DNA from 2 places in the Rhizobium sp. WYCCWR 11128 genome. Region 2 is predicted to be linked to the other one. Evidence: riboswitches for the same ligand, from Rfam matches in the RefSeq annotation. Region 2 holds a riboswitch; the other holds the start of a gene.

What was found. A riboswitch is a leader RNA that binds a small molecule or an ion and turns the genes downstream of it on or off. The one in region 2 is predicted to bind FMN.
Region 1: it holds a riboswitch for FMN, as region 2 does, so the genes downstream of both, HX898_RS31225 (DMT family transporter) here and ribB (3,4-dihydroxy-2-butanone-4-phosphate synthase) in region 2, are expected to answer to the same signal.

Annotation. Positions count from the first base shown of each region.
Region 1 is NZ_JACCEZ010000017.1:45,969-53,494, reverse strand. It holds gene HX898_RS31235 (aldo/keto reductase) at 1-823, shown strand, start outside; gene HX898_RS31230 (esterase-like activity of phytase family protein) at 921-3,131, opposite strand; gene HX898_RS31225 (DMT family transporter) at 3,215-4,114, opposite strand; FMN riboswitch at 4,206-4,360, opposite strand; gene hupB (DNA-binding protein HupB) at 4,484-4,759, opposite strand; gene lon (endopeptidase La) at 4,966-7,383, opposite strand.
Region 2 is NZ_JACCEZ010000001.1:811,907-819,432, forward strand. It holds gene mobB (molybdopterin-guanine dinucleotide biosynthesis protein B) at 1-422, opposite strand, end outside; gene mobA (molybdenum cofactor guanylyltransferase MobA) at 419-1,048, opposite strand; gene HX898_RS04000 (DMT family transporter) at 1,058-1,966, opposite strand; gene HX898_RS04005 (SDR family oxidoreductase) at 2,294-3,061, shown strand; gene ribB (3,4-dihydroxy-2-butanone-4-phosphate synthase) at 3,148-3,783, opposite strand; FMN riboswitch at 3,910-4,060, opposite strand; gene HX898_RS04015 (glucose 1-dehydrogenase) at 4,255-5,037, opposite strand; gene HX898_RS04020 (SDR family oxidoreductase) at 5,322-6,110, opposite strand; gene HX898_RS04025 (sugar ABC transporter ATP-binding protein) at 6,133-7,526, opposite strand, start outside.

The DNA of each region.
Region 1 (7,526 bases), on a different contig from region 2:
TGGCGACGGCCGCTCGGAAAAGATCATTGCCGATGTGCTGAAGACGAGTGGGGCGGCCAAGCGCCCGATGGTCGCCACCAAGGGCGGCCGCCGCCTCAACCCGCATGTCTCGGAAGGCTACACAAAGGCTAATCTCGAAGGCTTCATCGACCGCAGCCTCACGAACCTTGCCGTCGACAGCCTCGACCTCGTGCAGCTCCACTGCCCGCCGCGCGACGTGCTTTATCAGCCTGAGGTCTTCGAGGGCCTGAACGCGCTGCAGAAGGCCGGCAAGATCAAGGGTTACGGCGTCAGCGTCGAAAAGGTCGAAGACGGGCTGAAGGCGATCGAATATCCCGGCGTCGTCAGCATCCAGATCATCTACAACATCTTCCGCCAGCGCCCCGACCATCTGTTCTTCCAGGAAGCGCGCCGCAGGAATGTGGCGATCATCGCCCGCGTGCCGCTCGCCAGCGGTCTTCTCTCCGGCAAGATCACCCGGGACACGCATTTTGCCAGCGACGACCACCGCAATTTCAACCGCAGCGGCGAAGCCTTCGATGTCGGCGAGACCTTTGCCGGGGTGCCGTTCGAAGTCGGCCTGCAGGCGGTGGAAGAGGTGCGCAAGCTGGTGCCCGAGGGCGCCACCATGGCCGCCTTCGCGCTCCGCTGGATCCTGATGAGCGATGCCGTCACCGTCGTCATCCCCGGCGCCCGCAATGCCGAGCAGGCCAAGGCCAACGCGGCCGCCGCCGACCTTACGCCGCTTTCGGCCGATGTCATGGCGGCCACGCGCGAGATCTACGAGCGGCTGATCGCGCCGCATGTGCATCAGCGCTGGTAGGGATGGAACGCTGATTCTCCGTCCGACGCCGACCTTTCGCAGGGCACGTCCCCTCTCCCCGTTTTTACGGGGAGAGGGCTAGGGTGAGGGGCAGCTTTCAGTTTGTCGCGCTCAGCTCGACCGGGAAGAACAGGGTCTCGCCGGAGGAGTCGCTGACGCCGTCATTGTCGGTGACCGCGTAAGGCTTGCCCGATGCGTCGAAGGTGAAGCCTTCGAGCTTGTCCAGAACATAGCCGTTGGTGGCAGACTTCAGTTCACCGAGGAAGTCATGGGCTTCGGTTTTCTTGACGACCGGCAGCTCGGCCCCGAGCTTGGCGGGCTTCAGCTCCGAAATCGCGACCTTGTAGAGCTTCTTCAGCCTGGCGGCATCGCCGACAAGGTTGTCGCGCTCGATGATGTAGACGCTGTCGCCCTCGGCCGATATTTCCGACAGACCGACCCAGCCGCTTTCCGTCTTGTCGAGCGGATAGCGAACGGCACCCCATTCCTTCTTCTTCGGATTGTAGGAGACGAGCTTGACGAAGCCCTTCTCGTCGTCGCTCCACTCGCGCTGGACCGCCATCCAGAGCGTCGTGTCGTCGCCGGTGTCGACAATGGTCACGCCTTCGAAGCCGTAGCGGATTTCGTTGGCGACGAGCTCCTTCGGCAGGGCGATCTCGGCCTTGATGTCACCCTTGGCATTGACGTTGTAGAGCGCGTGCGGAACGAGACGCTCGCTATAGCCCTCCGAGGCGAGCCAGAAGGAGCCGTCAGCGGCAGCCGCAATGCCTTCGATGTCGAGCTTCTGCGCCGGAGCGCCGTCACGCTTGACGACGAGGGCGTCGGTGATGACGGCCGGCTTCTTGCTGGCATCGATCGTGTAGATCGTCGGCTGTGAACCCAGAACGCTGTCGCTGACGGCGTAGAGCATGCCCGGCTTGCCCGGAACGGCAGCGAGACCTGAAAGGGCTGCGAAGCCGATCGGATTGCCGTCCTTCTCGGCGGAGACGATCTGCGGATAGGCCTTATCGCCTTCCGAGCGCTCGTAGATCATCACATGCGAGCGCGTGCCGCCGTCCTTGCCGAGATCGACCTCGTTGGCGGTCGCAAAGAGATTGCGGGCGGGAATGGCGATCGCGCCTTCCGGCGAAATGCCTGATGGCAGCAGTTGGACGAGTTCGGGATCGGCGCCGGTATCTTTGAAAACGCCGACCACCGAGGCGCGCTCGGCGAGCAGGAAGAAATACTTGATGTCGCCGAACTTGGCGGCTTCGAGGCCTTCCGGCTCGACGCCCTTCGATCCCGAGCGGCTTTCAGGATAGTGGCCGATATGGGTGACGGCGCGTTCGAAGGAGGCGCCCGATTCGTAGAGAAGCTTGCCCGTCTTATCGAAGATGGTGAAGCCGCGCGAGCCGCCCTGGTAGTCGCCTTCATTGGCAACGACGAGGCGGTTGTCGTCCAGCCACTTCACGGCGTCGGGCTCGCGCAGCACACCTTTGGCTTCGCCTGAGAATTTCAGGGCGCCGTCACGCTTGGTGTCGATACCGGTGAGATCGACGCTGCCGGCGGAGAAATGCGTCTTCACTTCAGCCGTGTTGGCGTCGATGATGACGATCTCATTGTTTTCCTGCAGCGTCAGGGCAATCTCGTTCAGGCCGTTGAAGGCGACGAATTCCGGCTCCGGATCCTCCGGGGCGACGCCGGTAAGCCCGGTCAGCGTCACGTGCTTGATGGTGCCGCAATCGACGGTGCCGTTCTTGACCTGGAAGACGACGAGATCGCCGGCCGGCATCTGCGGGATCTTGCCGTCATTGACGTCTTCGTCGCGCTCATTTTCGATTGCGATGGTGCCGAGCGTCTTGTCCTTGTTGAGGGCGATCGAATCCGGCTGACCACCGAGATCGCACGTGTTTTCGATCTTCTTGGTCGCCACGTCGACGATCGCCAGACGGCCCGAGGGCTTCGCCTTGCTTTCGGAGGTGTTGACGGCAACCAGCGCCTTGCCGGCGCTCGAGGTGACCGAAGTCGGCTCGCCGTCCATCATCAGCGCGCCGCCTGCCTTGGGGGCCTTGGCATCGGTAATGTCGATAAAGCCGATCGCGCCGAGCGGGCTGTCGCTATAGATCAGCGTGTTGCCGTCTTCGGTCGCGGTGATGATCTCGGCGGAGCTCACCGAAAGCTTGTCCTTGTCGGCCGGCAGGTTCTCTGCGACCGGGAAGGAAGCGATGCGGTTGAAAACCGGCTCGGCCGCGGCCGGAAAGGCTACCGATGCGAGAAGCACGGCAGCAAGCGCTGCGCTGCGCGATGAAATTGTCATGAAATCCCCCATGTGTCGAACATTCGAAACATGAGTTTTCTGCGGGAGCCGCATGACAGAGGCATGACAGATGCGGCATTTTGCGTCAAATCATGTCAGGCAAGTTTCCGCTCCCGGCGCATCTCGTTTCGCATGATGAACAGCGAAGCAGACAGGATGAGAGCCGCTCCCAGCCAGAGGTAACCCGCCGGCGCATAGCCGAAGAACAGCCAACCGGCCAGCACGTTCAACGGCAGCTTCAGATCGTCGAACGGCTGGACGTAGGCGGCATCCGCTGCGGCATAGGCAAGCGTCAGGAAATACTGCGCTACGGCAGTCAGCAGCCCCGCCAGCAGGAACAGAGCAAGGGTTGCGCCCGTCGGCACTGCAAAGCCTGCCGCAAGCGCCAGCCCGCCGTTTATCGGCGTCAGCAGAACGAGCAGCCAGACGGTGATCGTCTCCGGCCGTTCGATGCCTGTCAGGCTCTTGGTGATCAGCGACGAGGCGCCCCACAGCAGCGCCGAAAGCACAGGCAAGAGAGCCGCCCAGCCAAAACCATCAGACCATGGCTGCAGAATGATCATCGCTCCGGTGAAGCCCGCCGCCGTCGCTGCCCAGCGGGCCGGGCCGACGCGCTCACCCAGAAAAAGCCGGGCGCCCAGAATGATGAAGAAGGGCGAGGTCATCACCAGTGCGATCGCCTGCCAGATCGGCACCGCGGCAAGGCCGGCGACCCAAGCCTCGACGCCGAGCGCGGCAAGCACGACGCGCGCAAGGTGACGCCAGGGATAGCGCGTGCGCATCGCCGCAAGGCCGAGCCTCTTCAGGAACGGCAGCGAAAACAGGAAGGCGAAGCCATATTGCCAGAAGGCTGCCGACGCCGAGGGAAAGGCAAGCTTCATCGTCAGCCATTGGGTGACGACGTTGAGAAGCGAAAAGGCAATGCCGGCAAGGACCATCCAGAGTGCCCCGACAACGGCGCGGGATGGCTCGACGGCAACGGAAGTCTGATTCATGTCTTTCATCCATAAAAGGGACCAACATAAATCAGGACGCATGAACCCCGACAGGCGACACAGGGCAACCCCTGCCCTTCGCACGGCCGACGCTCATTCTCTTCCATCCGGACTTTAACCGTCGGCTCCGGAATCGCACCGGATCTGCTGACCCTTCCCCCGCTTGGACACGAGAGAAGGCGCTCGCGGGCTCAGGCCGAAACCCTTACCGCCGGTGGGGAGTTTCACCCCGCCCTGAGAACAGAAACGTCGTAGATTAAAGCCCGGGCGACAGCAAGGCCCGCCAAAGCAAAAGGGGTCCGGCAAAGCCGAACCCCTCTTAAATCCTGCACAACCGGTCTCGTTTCCGGCTGGTGGGATAATCTCAGATCAGCCGTTGACGGCGTCCTTCAGGCCCTTGCCGGGCGTGAATTTCGGCACGTTGCGAGCCGGAATGTCGACTTCAGCGCCCGTCGACGGGTTACGGCCCTTCGATGCGGCACGATGAGAAACGGTGAAGCTGCCGAAACCCGCGAGGCGAATGTCGCCCTTGTTCTTCAGTTCAGCCTGGACAACGTCGAAAACCGCGTCAACAGCGGAAGCCGCGTCAGACTTCGTCAGTCCTGCCTTTTCGGCTACTGCGGACACGAGTTCATTCTTGTTCATGTTTCCACCCCTTTCTAAATGGTATGAAACGACTCAAAAGTAAGCTAGGCGCAGAATAGGTTTCATCAGGCCCGCCGAAAACCCAAAAGCCCTGCAAATCAAGGAAAAGCAAGCGTCTACATGACGTTTTCACAAAAAAGGCTGGCGTTTCCGCCAGCCTTTTTCCGTGTTTTGGGCCAATTGGGCATAAATGTGGCAAAGGCCACTCAATGCGCTATGGTTGCGCCTGTCTCATCGAGGCCTTCGACCGATGCGATGACCGGCGTTTCCACCGTGCCATCCCATTCGATCGGCTCCGGCCGCCGGATCAGCGCATGCTTGATCACCTCGCCCATGCGGGATACCGGGATGATCTCCATGTTGTTCTTCACGTTGTCAGGAATCTCCGCCAGGTCCTTGGCGTTTTCCTCCGGAATCAGCACCTTCTTGATGCCGCCGCGAAGCGCTGCGAGCAGCTTTTCCTTGAGACCACCGATCGGCAGCACACGGCCGCGAAGGGTGATTTCGCCGGTCATGGCCACATGCCTGTCCACTGGAATGCCGGTCATGATCGAGACGATCGCGGTTGCCATGGCGACGCCTGCCGAGGGGCCATCCTTCGGCGTCGCGCCTTCCGGCACGTGCACGTGGATATCGCTCTTGTCGAAGCGCGGCGGCTCGATGCCGAAATCGACAGCGCGCGAGCGGACATAGGAGGCCGCTGCCGAGATCGATTCCTTCATGACTTCCTTCAGATTGCCGGTGACGGTCATGCGGCCCTTGCCCGGCATCATCACGCCTTCGATGGTCAGCAGTTCGCCACCGACTTCCGTCCAGGCAAGACCGGTCACGACGCCGACCTGATCCTCGCCCTCTGCTTCGCCATGGCGGAAGCGCGGGACGCCCAGATAGTCGGAGATGTTGGCAGCCGTCACGTGAACGGCCTTCGTCTTGCCCTTGATGATCTCGGTGACCGCCTTGCGGGCGAGTTTCATCAGCTCGCGCTCGAAGTTGCGGACGCCGGCTTCGCGGGTATACTGCTGGCTGATCGACATCAGGGCGTCGTCGCTGACCGAGAATTCTTCCGGCTGCAACGCATGTTCCTTGATGGCCTTCGGCAGCAGGTGCCGCTTGGCGATTTCGCGCTTTTCATCCTCGGTGTAGCCGGCGATACGGATAATCTCCATGCGATCCATCAGAGGCGCTGGAATATTCAGCGTATTTGCCGTCGTGATGAACATCACATCCGACAGGTCGTATTCGACTTCCAGATAGTGGTCCATAAAGGTCATGTTCTGGGCCGGATCGAGCACTTCGAGCAGGGCCGAGGACGGATCACCGCGATAGTCCTGGCCGAGTTTGTCGATCTCGTCGAGCAGGAAGAGCGGGTTGGACTTCTTCGCCTTCTTCATCGACTGGATGACCTTGCCGGGCATCGAGCCAATATAGGTGCGGCGGTGACCGCGGATTTCGGCTTCGTCGCGAACGCCGCCAAGCGCCATGCGGACATACTCACGGCCGGTCGCCTTGGCGATCGACTGGGCGAGCGAGGTCTTGCCGACGCCCGGAGGACCGACGAGGCAGAGGATCGGGCCCTTGATCTTGGTGGCACGGGCCTGCACGGCCAGATATTCGACGATGCGCTCCTTGACCTTGTCGAGACCGAAGTGATCGGCTTCGAGGATCTTCTCGGCATTGTTGAGATCGGCCTTGATCTTCGACTTCTTGCCCCAGGGAATGCCGAGCAGCCAGTCCAGATAATTGCGCACGACGGTGGCTTCCGCCGACATCGGGCTCATCTGGCGCAGCTTCTTCAGTTCCGCATCGGCCTTTTCACGGGCTTCCTTGGACAGCTTGGTCTTGGAGATGCGCTCTTCCAGTTCGCTCATCTCGTCGCGGCCTTCCTCGCCGTCGCCGAGTTCCTTCTGGATCGCCTTCATCTGTTCATTGAGGTAGTATTCGCGCTGGGTCTTCTCCATCTGGCGCTTGACGCGCGAGCGGATGCGCTTTTCGACCTGCAGGACCGAGATCTCGCCTTCCATGAAGCCGAGGGCCTTTTCGAGGCGCTGTTTGACGCTGGTGGTCTCCAGCATCTCCTGCTTCTCGGTGATCTTGATCGACAGATGCGAGGCGACCGTATCGGCGAGCTTGGAATAGTCGTCGATCTGGCTTGCGGCGCCGACCACTTCGGGCGAAATCTTCTTGTTGAGCTTCACGTAGCTCTCGAATTCGGAGACGACCGAACGCGACAGGGCTTCCAGTTCGACCGGATCGTCATGCGGCTCCTCGAGCACATGGCCGAGCGCCTCGTAAAAATCCTCGCGGCTGGTATAAGTGTCGATCTCGGCGCGGGCGCGGCCTTCGACCAGAACCTTCACGGTGCCGTCGGGCAGCTTCAGGAGCTGCAGCACGTTCGCCACGGTGCCTACATTGTGGATCGCGGAAGGATCCGGATCGTCGTCGCTGGCGTTGATCTGCGTCACCAGCATGATCTGCTTGTCGGAACCCATGACCTCTTCGAGCGCACGGATCGACTTTTCCCGTCCGACGAACAGCGGCACGATCATATGCGGGAAAACCACGATGTCGCGCAGGGGCAGAACAGGGTAGGCAGTGCTGCTCGCTACAGACGTTTTCTTCGTCATTTTATGTCCTTTCCATCGTCCCGTTGCCGGGCTCTCTGCACGGCCGCTTGGGACCGGCCGGCAATCTCACTTGTTGCTACAAGTGGAGGTTCTGACTACGCTTTTCAAGCCACGCTAACGCCCGCGTCCCTCGGATGTGACAG
Region 2 (7,526 bases):
GCATGATCGGCGGCGATGGCGCAGATATGGGGATCGCTTGGCGCCAGCGGTTCGCGATTGGCGGCCTCCAGGCGGCGGGCCTCGATCTTCGGGATCGGCTCGCGCTTGTAACCTTCGATCAGCACGAGATCGCAGGGGGCGAGACGGGCGAGGATCTCCTCGAATTCAGGTTCTGGCGCGCCGCGCAGCTCGTGCATGATGGCGTAGCGCGTGCCGGAGACGATGGTGACCTCGTGGGCGCCGGCCTGACGGTGGCGGTAGCTGTCGGCCCCGACCTTGTCGATGTCGAAATCATGATGGGCGTGCTTGATCGTCGAGATCTTGTAGCCGCGGCGGGTGAACTCCGTCACCAGCCGGACGGCGAGCCCCGTCTTGCCTGAGTTCTTCCAGCCGGCGATGCCGAAGATTTTCGGTGCGGTCATCCGCGAAGGGCCTCCAGCCAGCGTTCCGCCTCGACGAGATCGTCGGGCGTATTGATGTTGAAGAAGGGATCCAGCAGGCTGGCACGGGTCGGATGCAGCGGAAACGCCACTTCCGTAACGTCATGTCGTAACAGGAAGTCGCGTACTCGGCGCTTCTCGTCGGTGGCGATCCAGGCTTCGAGATCGGCGGCCAGCGTCACCGGCCAAAGCCCGAAGACAGGATGGCTGCGGCCCTCGGAGGCTGCAATGGCGACCTGCGAGGGGTGGTCGACCGCTGCCGCCAGCCGGGCGACGAGATCGGCCGGGAAGAACGGGCAATCCACCGAGACGGTGACGACATGGGTGGTCGACGGCAGGCCGGCGGCATAGACCATGGCCGCATGGATACCGGCCATCGGCCCGGCCTTGCCGCGAAAACGGTCGGGAACGACAGGCACGCTCTCGGCGGCGGCATCGGCGTTGACGGCAACGAGCGGGGCCTGCTGCGAGAGGCGGGTCAGCACATGGTGGAGCAGGCTCTCGGCCCCGAGCATCACGCCCGCCTTGTCGCGGCCCATGCGCTGTGAGCGGCCGCCGGCCAGCACGACGCCCGCTATTTGAGATTTATCCAATGAGAATTCAGCCATCATCCTTCCTCAAACCGGCGCGCGCGGCGCGGATTCCTGCGCGATCGGCGACACGCGGCGCTTGGCCTCACGATAGAACGTATAGAGGCCGGAGGCGATGACGATCGCAGCCCCCACGAGCGTCCAGCTGTCAGGCACTTCGGCGAAGAAAAAGAAGCCGAGCACAGAAGAGAAGATCAGGCTGGTATAGCGGAACGGCGCGACGAAAGAGATTTCGCCAGTGCGCATGGCGAGGATGACCGACTGATAGCCAACGAGCACCAGCACCGATGCGAGCACGAGATGACCAAGCGCGGTGGCGCTGACCGGCTGCCAGCCGCCAAGCACCGGAATGAGCAGCGCACCGAAGAAGGAGGCTGATATGGCGGTGATGACGGTTATCATCAGCGAGGGAATCTCCGGACTGATGCTCCGGGTGGCGAGATCGCGGCCGGCCGTCGTCAGCACCGCGGCGACGCAGAGGAGGGCGGCGGCGGTGAATCCCTCAGGGCCGGGACGAATGATGATCATCACGCCGACGAGGCCGACGAGGATCGCCGACCAGCGCCGCCAGCCGACCGGCTCGCCAAAGAAGAGCGCCGCGCCGAAGGTGACGACCAGTGGCAGCGATTGCAGGATCGCCGAGGCATTGGCGATCGGCATCATGCCGAGCGCGGTGATATAGGTGACGGCGGAGAGCGTCTCGCAGATGATCCTGAAAATGATCATCGGCTGCAGCATGATGCGCCAGGAACGCAGCGCGCCCATTTTCCAGGCGATCAGATAGACGAGCAGGCTGGTGAAGAGGCCGCGCAGGAACATGATTTCGCCAGCGTTCATATAGCCGATCACCGATTTGGACAGAGCGTCGCTCGCGGAAAAGCCGGCCATCGCCATACTCATATAGATGGCGCCCTCAGTATTGCGTGACCGCGGCATGAAGAGATTCCCGTTACCTGTGCGCTCCTTTTAATCGCGAAGATGCATCAAGGGAATCGGATGAATGTCACACAAAGCATAAATCGATGATGCGGTGCACAATAACGCTGACGTCAACGCAGGCGTGTGAGTGAGATCGCCGCAAATCACCGTTTTATAAGGCGAATCCCGATACTTCCGCACGGCCATCAAGGCGGCGATGGGGACGCGCCATCGCTCCTTCCGGTTGGGCCATAGGCGTTTTTCTCTTCTTGCGCGGGAATCGGGTGGCTGCATCGCCTGATATTTGAGCATCTCACATCTCGCAACAACCCAGGAGAGACCGATATGACACTTCTCAACGACAAGATCGCCATCATCACCGGCGCAAGCTCCGGCATCGGCCGCGCGGCGGCGAAACTCTTTGCGCGGCAAGGCGCCAAGCTCGTGGTCACCGGCCGGCGGCAGGACGCGCTCGATGATGTCATCGCGGAAATCGAGGCGGAGGGTGGTCAAGCCGTCGCCATATCAGGCGATGTCAGGAACGAGGCGCTGCAGGCAAGGCTCGTCGAAACGGCGGTCTCGCGTTTTGGCCGGCTCGACATCGCCTTCAACAATGCCGGCATCCTCGGTGAGATGGGGCCGGTTGCCGGGCTGTCGCTCGAGGGCTGGCGCGAGACGATCGAGACCAATCTCACCGCCGCCTTCCTCGGCGCCAAACACCAGTCGGCGGCGATGGGAAAAGGCGGCGGATCGCTGATCTTCACCTCGACTTTCGTCGGCCACACCGTCGGTATGCCTGGCATGGCCGCCTATGCGGCGAGCAAGGCGGGGCTGATCGGCTTCGTGCAGGTGCTCGCCGCTGAACTCGGAGCGCAGAAGATCCGCGTCAACGCACTGCTTCCTGGTGGCACCGACACGCCCGCCAGCATTACCAACGCGCCTGATGCCACGCCGGAGGTGCTCGCCTTCGTGGAGGGGCTGCATGCGCTGAAACGCATGGCGCAACCCGAAGAGATCGCCAATGCGGCGCTTTTCCTCGCCTCCGACATGTCGAGCTTCGTGACCGGCACGGCGATGCTGGCCGATGGCGGCGTTTCAATCAGCCGGACATAGGGTGGGCAAGGGAAGGTGCCCTCAGGGTCATCGCTTCGGCACGTTCTTAGTTGCGGCGGGCTGTGCCACCGCAACAAAGGCATCGATCAAGCGACTTCGCGTATGTCTTTTACTACCTGGCGGTCGAGATAGGCGATCAGATCCTCGATGGTGACGAGGGGTAGGTTGTGGCGTTCGGCGAAGAGCGTGAGTTCGGGCAGGCGAGACATGGTTCCGTCGTCGTTGGCGACTTCGCAGATGACGCCGGCGGGGACCCTTCCGGCAAGGCGGGCGAGATCGATGGCGGCTTCGGTATGGCCAGGGCGGCCGAGCACGCCGCGGGGATTGGCGCGCAGCGGAAAGATATGGCCGGGGCGGGCGAAATCGGCGGGCTTTGCGCGATCATCGACCAGGGCGCGGACGGTGGCGGCGCGGTCCGCCGCAGAAATGCCCGTCGTCGTGCCCTTGAGATAATCAACCGAGACCGTGAAGGCAGTTTTGTGCGATTCCGTGTTGTTGGGCACCATCAGCGGAATGTCGAGCGCATCGAGACGCTCGCCTTCCATGGCGATGCAGACGAGACCACGGGCGTGGGTCATCATGAAGGCGATTGTTTCCGGGGTGACGGCATCGGCCGCGACCACGATATCACCTTCGTTTTCCCGGTTCTGGTCGTCGACGACGACGACCATCTTGCCGCTGGCAATGGCTGATATGGCATCTTCAATTGTTGCGATAGTCATGCTGTCTGGCCTTTCAAGGGTTATGTCAGCGGACTGACATGGTCTGCTCGGCTCAATCCGTGAGCGAGCCTTCTGCCCTTGGGCGAACAAACGTCAGCCGCCTCCAGGATGGAGTGCGACTGCCCGTGTTGTCCTCTTCCATCCGGACTATACCGTCGGCTCCGGCATCTCACCGGATCTGCTGACCTTCCGACAGGAGGTGCCGGAAGCGCTCGCGGGCTCCAGGATTGCTCCTGATACCGCCGGTGGGGAATTACACCCCGCCCTGAGAACAGTTCAAAGATAGGACCAAAAACAGGCGGATGGCAAGGTCACTCGACCAGGCAAAAATGCAAAGCTGCCCTAACGCCGATGGACACACTGTTCACACAGAGGCGACGACCGTGTCGCCTTCCGCACTTCGCTCGTGGTTTGCTCTTTGTTCGATGCATGTCGTTGTCCCAAAACCGCTACGCAATTTGGGCGCCTGCATCAGGACATGATCAGGCCGCCGTCGACATTGATCGTCTGGCCGGTGATATAGGCAGCGTCATCGCTGGCGAGGAAGGTCACCAGGCCGGCGACATCTTCGCCGGAGCCGGCCCGTTTCATCGGGATGCCTTCGACCCATTCCTTCATCAGTTCGCCGGGGGCGTAGTTGCCGAGCAGCTTGCCCCAGGCCTGGTCGTTATAGGCCCACATGTCGGTCTCGATGATGCCGGGGCAGAAGGCGTTGACGGTGATCTTCTCGGTCGCGACTTCCTTGGCCAGGCTCTGGGTGATTCCGACGACGCCCATTTTCGAGGCGGCATAATGCGGGGTGTAGATGAAGCCGTCGCGGGCTTGGCCGGAAGCGGTGTTGATGATGCGGCCGCCGCGCTTGTGCTTGCGCATTCTTGATATTGCCTCCTGGGCGCAGAGGAAGACGCCCTTGGTGTTGACGGCCATGACCTTGTCCCACTCGTTTTCGGTCAGGTCCTCGACGCGGGCGATAGTGATGACGCCGGCATTCTGGATCGAAACGTCGACCGAGCCGAATTCCTTCTCGGCGGCATCATAGAGGGCGGTGACGCTTGCCTTGTCGGTGACATCGCCGATGAAGGAGATCGCCTTGCCGCCTTCGGTTCGGATCTGTTCGGCAACGCCGTGGACCAGCTCCTCATTGGCCGAGACGACGAGATTGGCGCCTTCGCGCGCAAAGCGTCTGGCGATGGCGGCGCCGATGCCGCGGCTGCCCCCGGTAATAACGACGGTCTTCTGCTCAAAGCGTTTCATGCTCTTTCCTTGTGTCACTCGATAAACAGCAAATCTGGGTGCGACCTACCATGCGATCATTATTGGATCTCAACCGGTTGTCGCAAATTCAGGCAGCCTTTAGCGCCGATGACGACGCCCGAACCCTCCGTCCGTTAGACAGCCCGTTCGATCGGCGTGAAGGGCGGGCAGACGGCGATATCGCACGCCGTCTTGCCCGTTAGTCCCTTCAGCGCCTCGATCTCAGCCAGGGAGGAAGCGAGACCGGTCACTTTCCAGCGGCGGCAATGAGCTTTCTCATCGCATCACCAGCAGCAGAAACCGCCATCGACGAGAAGATCGACGCCGGTCACGAAACTTGCTGCATTCGACAGCAGAAACACCGCCGGGCCTACCATCTCGTCCACCGCTGCCATGCGCTGCATCGGCGTCTGCTCTTCGAAGAGCTTGGTCTGGTGGACCATCTCCGGACGGGTGTTCATGGGCGTTGCCGTGTATCCGGGGGAGATGGTGTTGACGCGAATGCCGCGGTCGACCCATTCCATCGCCATGGACTTCGACATATGGATCACGCCCGCCTTGGAGGCGTTATAGTGCGCTTGGCTCAGCCCCCGGTTTACGATCACACCCGACATGGAAGCGATGTTGACGATGGAGCCGCGCCCATTCTTCAGCATGGCGCGAGCCTCTGCCTGGCAGGAAAGAAAGACGCCTTTCAGGTTGATATCCATCAACGTCTGATATTGGTCCTCCTCCATTTCTTCCGCTGCGTTCGCGTTAGCGATGCCTGCAGCGTTGACTGCAAGTGTCAATGGGCCGAGATCGGCTTCGGTCCGTGCTACGGCATCTCCAAGGGAAGATTTGCTCGTGACATCCGCCGCGATCTGGATCGAGCGGCGGCCGGCGGCGCGAATATGTTCAGCCGTCTTGGCCAGCCCGTCGTCGGTTCGACGGTCGAGCAACGCCACGTCCGCCCCGCATTGCGCAAGGCCGATGGCAATGCGCTGCCCAATGCCGCTTCCGGCTCCGGTAACGATGGCAACCTGGCCGCTGAGATCGAAAAGCTTCGGGGCGTTCAGAGTGATGTCGGACACCGCTCTTCCTTTCTCTGTCTGTTTAGATGGTAGCTAGCTCCATGACCGAAACGTCATTTGCCTGGTCACGATTGAGAATGCCTGCCTGTTTGCCTTGCGCAAGCACGAGAATGCGATTGGAGACTCCGAGAACTTCCTCAAGGTCCGAGCTTACGACGATGACCGCCACGCCCCGTTTTGCAAGATTGACGATGATGTCGTAGATGCCCGCTCGGGCGCCGACGTCGATGCCTCTCGTCGGTTCGTCGAGCACGACGACCTTAGGATCGCGCATCAGCCATTTCGCGATGACCACCTTCTGCTGGTTGCCGCCGGACAGGTCCGAGGCATATTGCTCCGCACGGCCCTTTACGCCGAACTTGGCAACTGCCTTCTCCGCAAACGAGCGCTTGACGCTCGGCGTAATCCAACGCCCGCCCAGCTTGTCGAGATTGGCGTAGATAATGTTCTCGCCGATCCGGTGCCCGACAATCAGGCCCTGCTCCTTGCGGTCTTCCGGAACCATCACGATACCCTTGGCGATCGCGTCCGCCGGATCGCGCAGCCTGAGTTCTTCGCCTTCCAGCTTGATCGAACCTGCACTGATTGGGTCCGCGCCCGAAATCGCGCGGACAAGTTCCGTACGGCCGGCGCCGACCAATCCGGCGATTCCGAGAATTTCCCCGGCGCGCACTTCGAAGGTAACGTCACGGAACGAGTTGTCCGGCGAGCTCAGTCCGGACACCTGGAGTACCGGATGGTCTGTCGGAACTGGCAGGGCAGGGAACAAGCGGTCAAGCGGGCGTCCGACCATGCTTTCGACGATCGTTCGCACCGGGGTCGCGCTGTCTGAGAATTCCTGCACGCGCTCGCCATCGCGAAGAACGACGATCCGGTCGGTTATTCGCTTGATCTCTTCCATGCGGTGGGAAATGTAGACGATGCCGACGCCCTCCGACCGAAGCTTTCTAACCTGTTCGAAAAGAGCTTCCGTCTCCGCGCCGCCAAGGGCGGCCGTCGGCTCATCGAGGATCAGGAGCTTTGCGTTGAGAGCCAGCGCCTTGGCGATCTCGATAAGTTGCTGATTTGCTGTGGAAAGGCCGGCGACCGTCCGCGTTGCGGGGATGTGAAGGTTCAAGCGAGCGAGCTGGTCCTGGGCCCGGCGAACCATCTGGGCGCGGTCGACAACACCGTTCTTCATCGGCCAACGTCCGATGAAGACGTTTTCCGCGATCGACAGCTGCGGCAGAAGCTGCAGCTCCTGATGGATCAGGACAACGCCCTTGTCGATCGCTTCCCTTGGGGTGGCCGGGGCATAAGGCTGCCCCAGCCATGTCATTGATCCTTCGGACGGCGTGCGTGACCCGGCGATAATGCCCGATAGCGTTGACTTGCCCGCTCCGTTTTCACCGAGAAGTGCAACCACTTCGCCCGGAT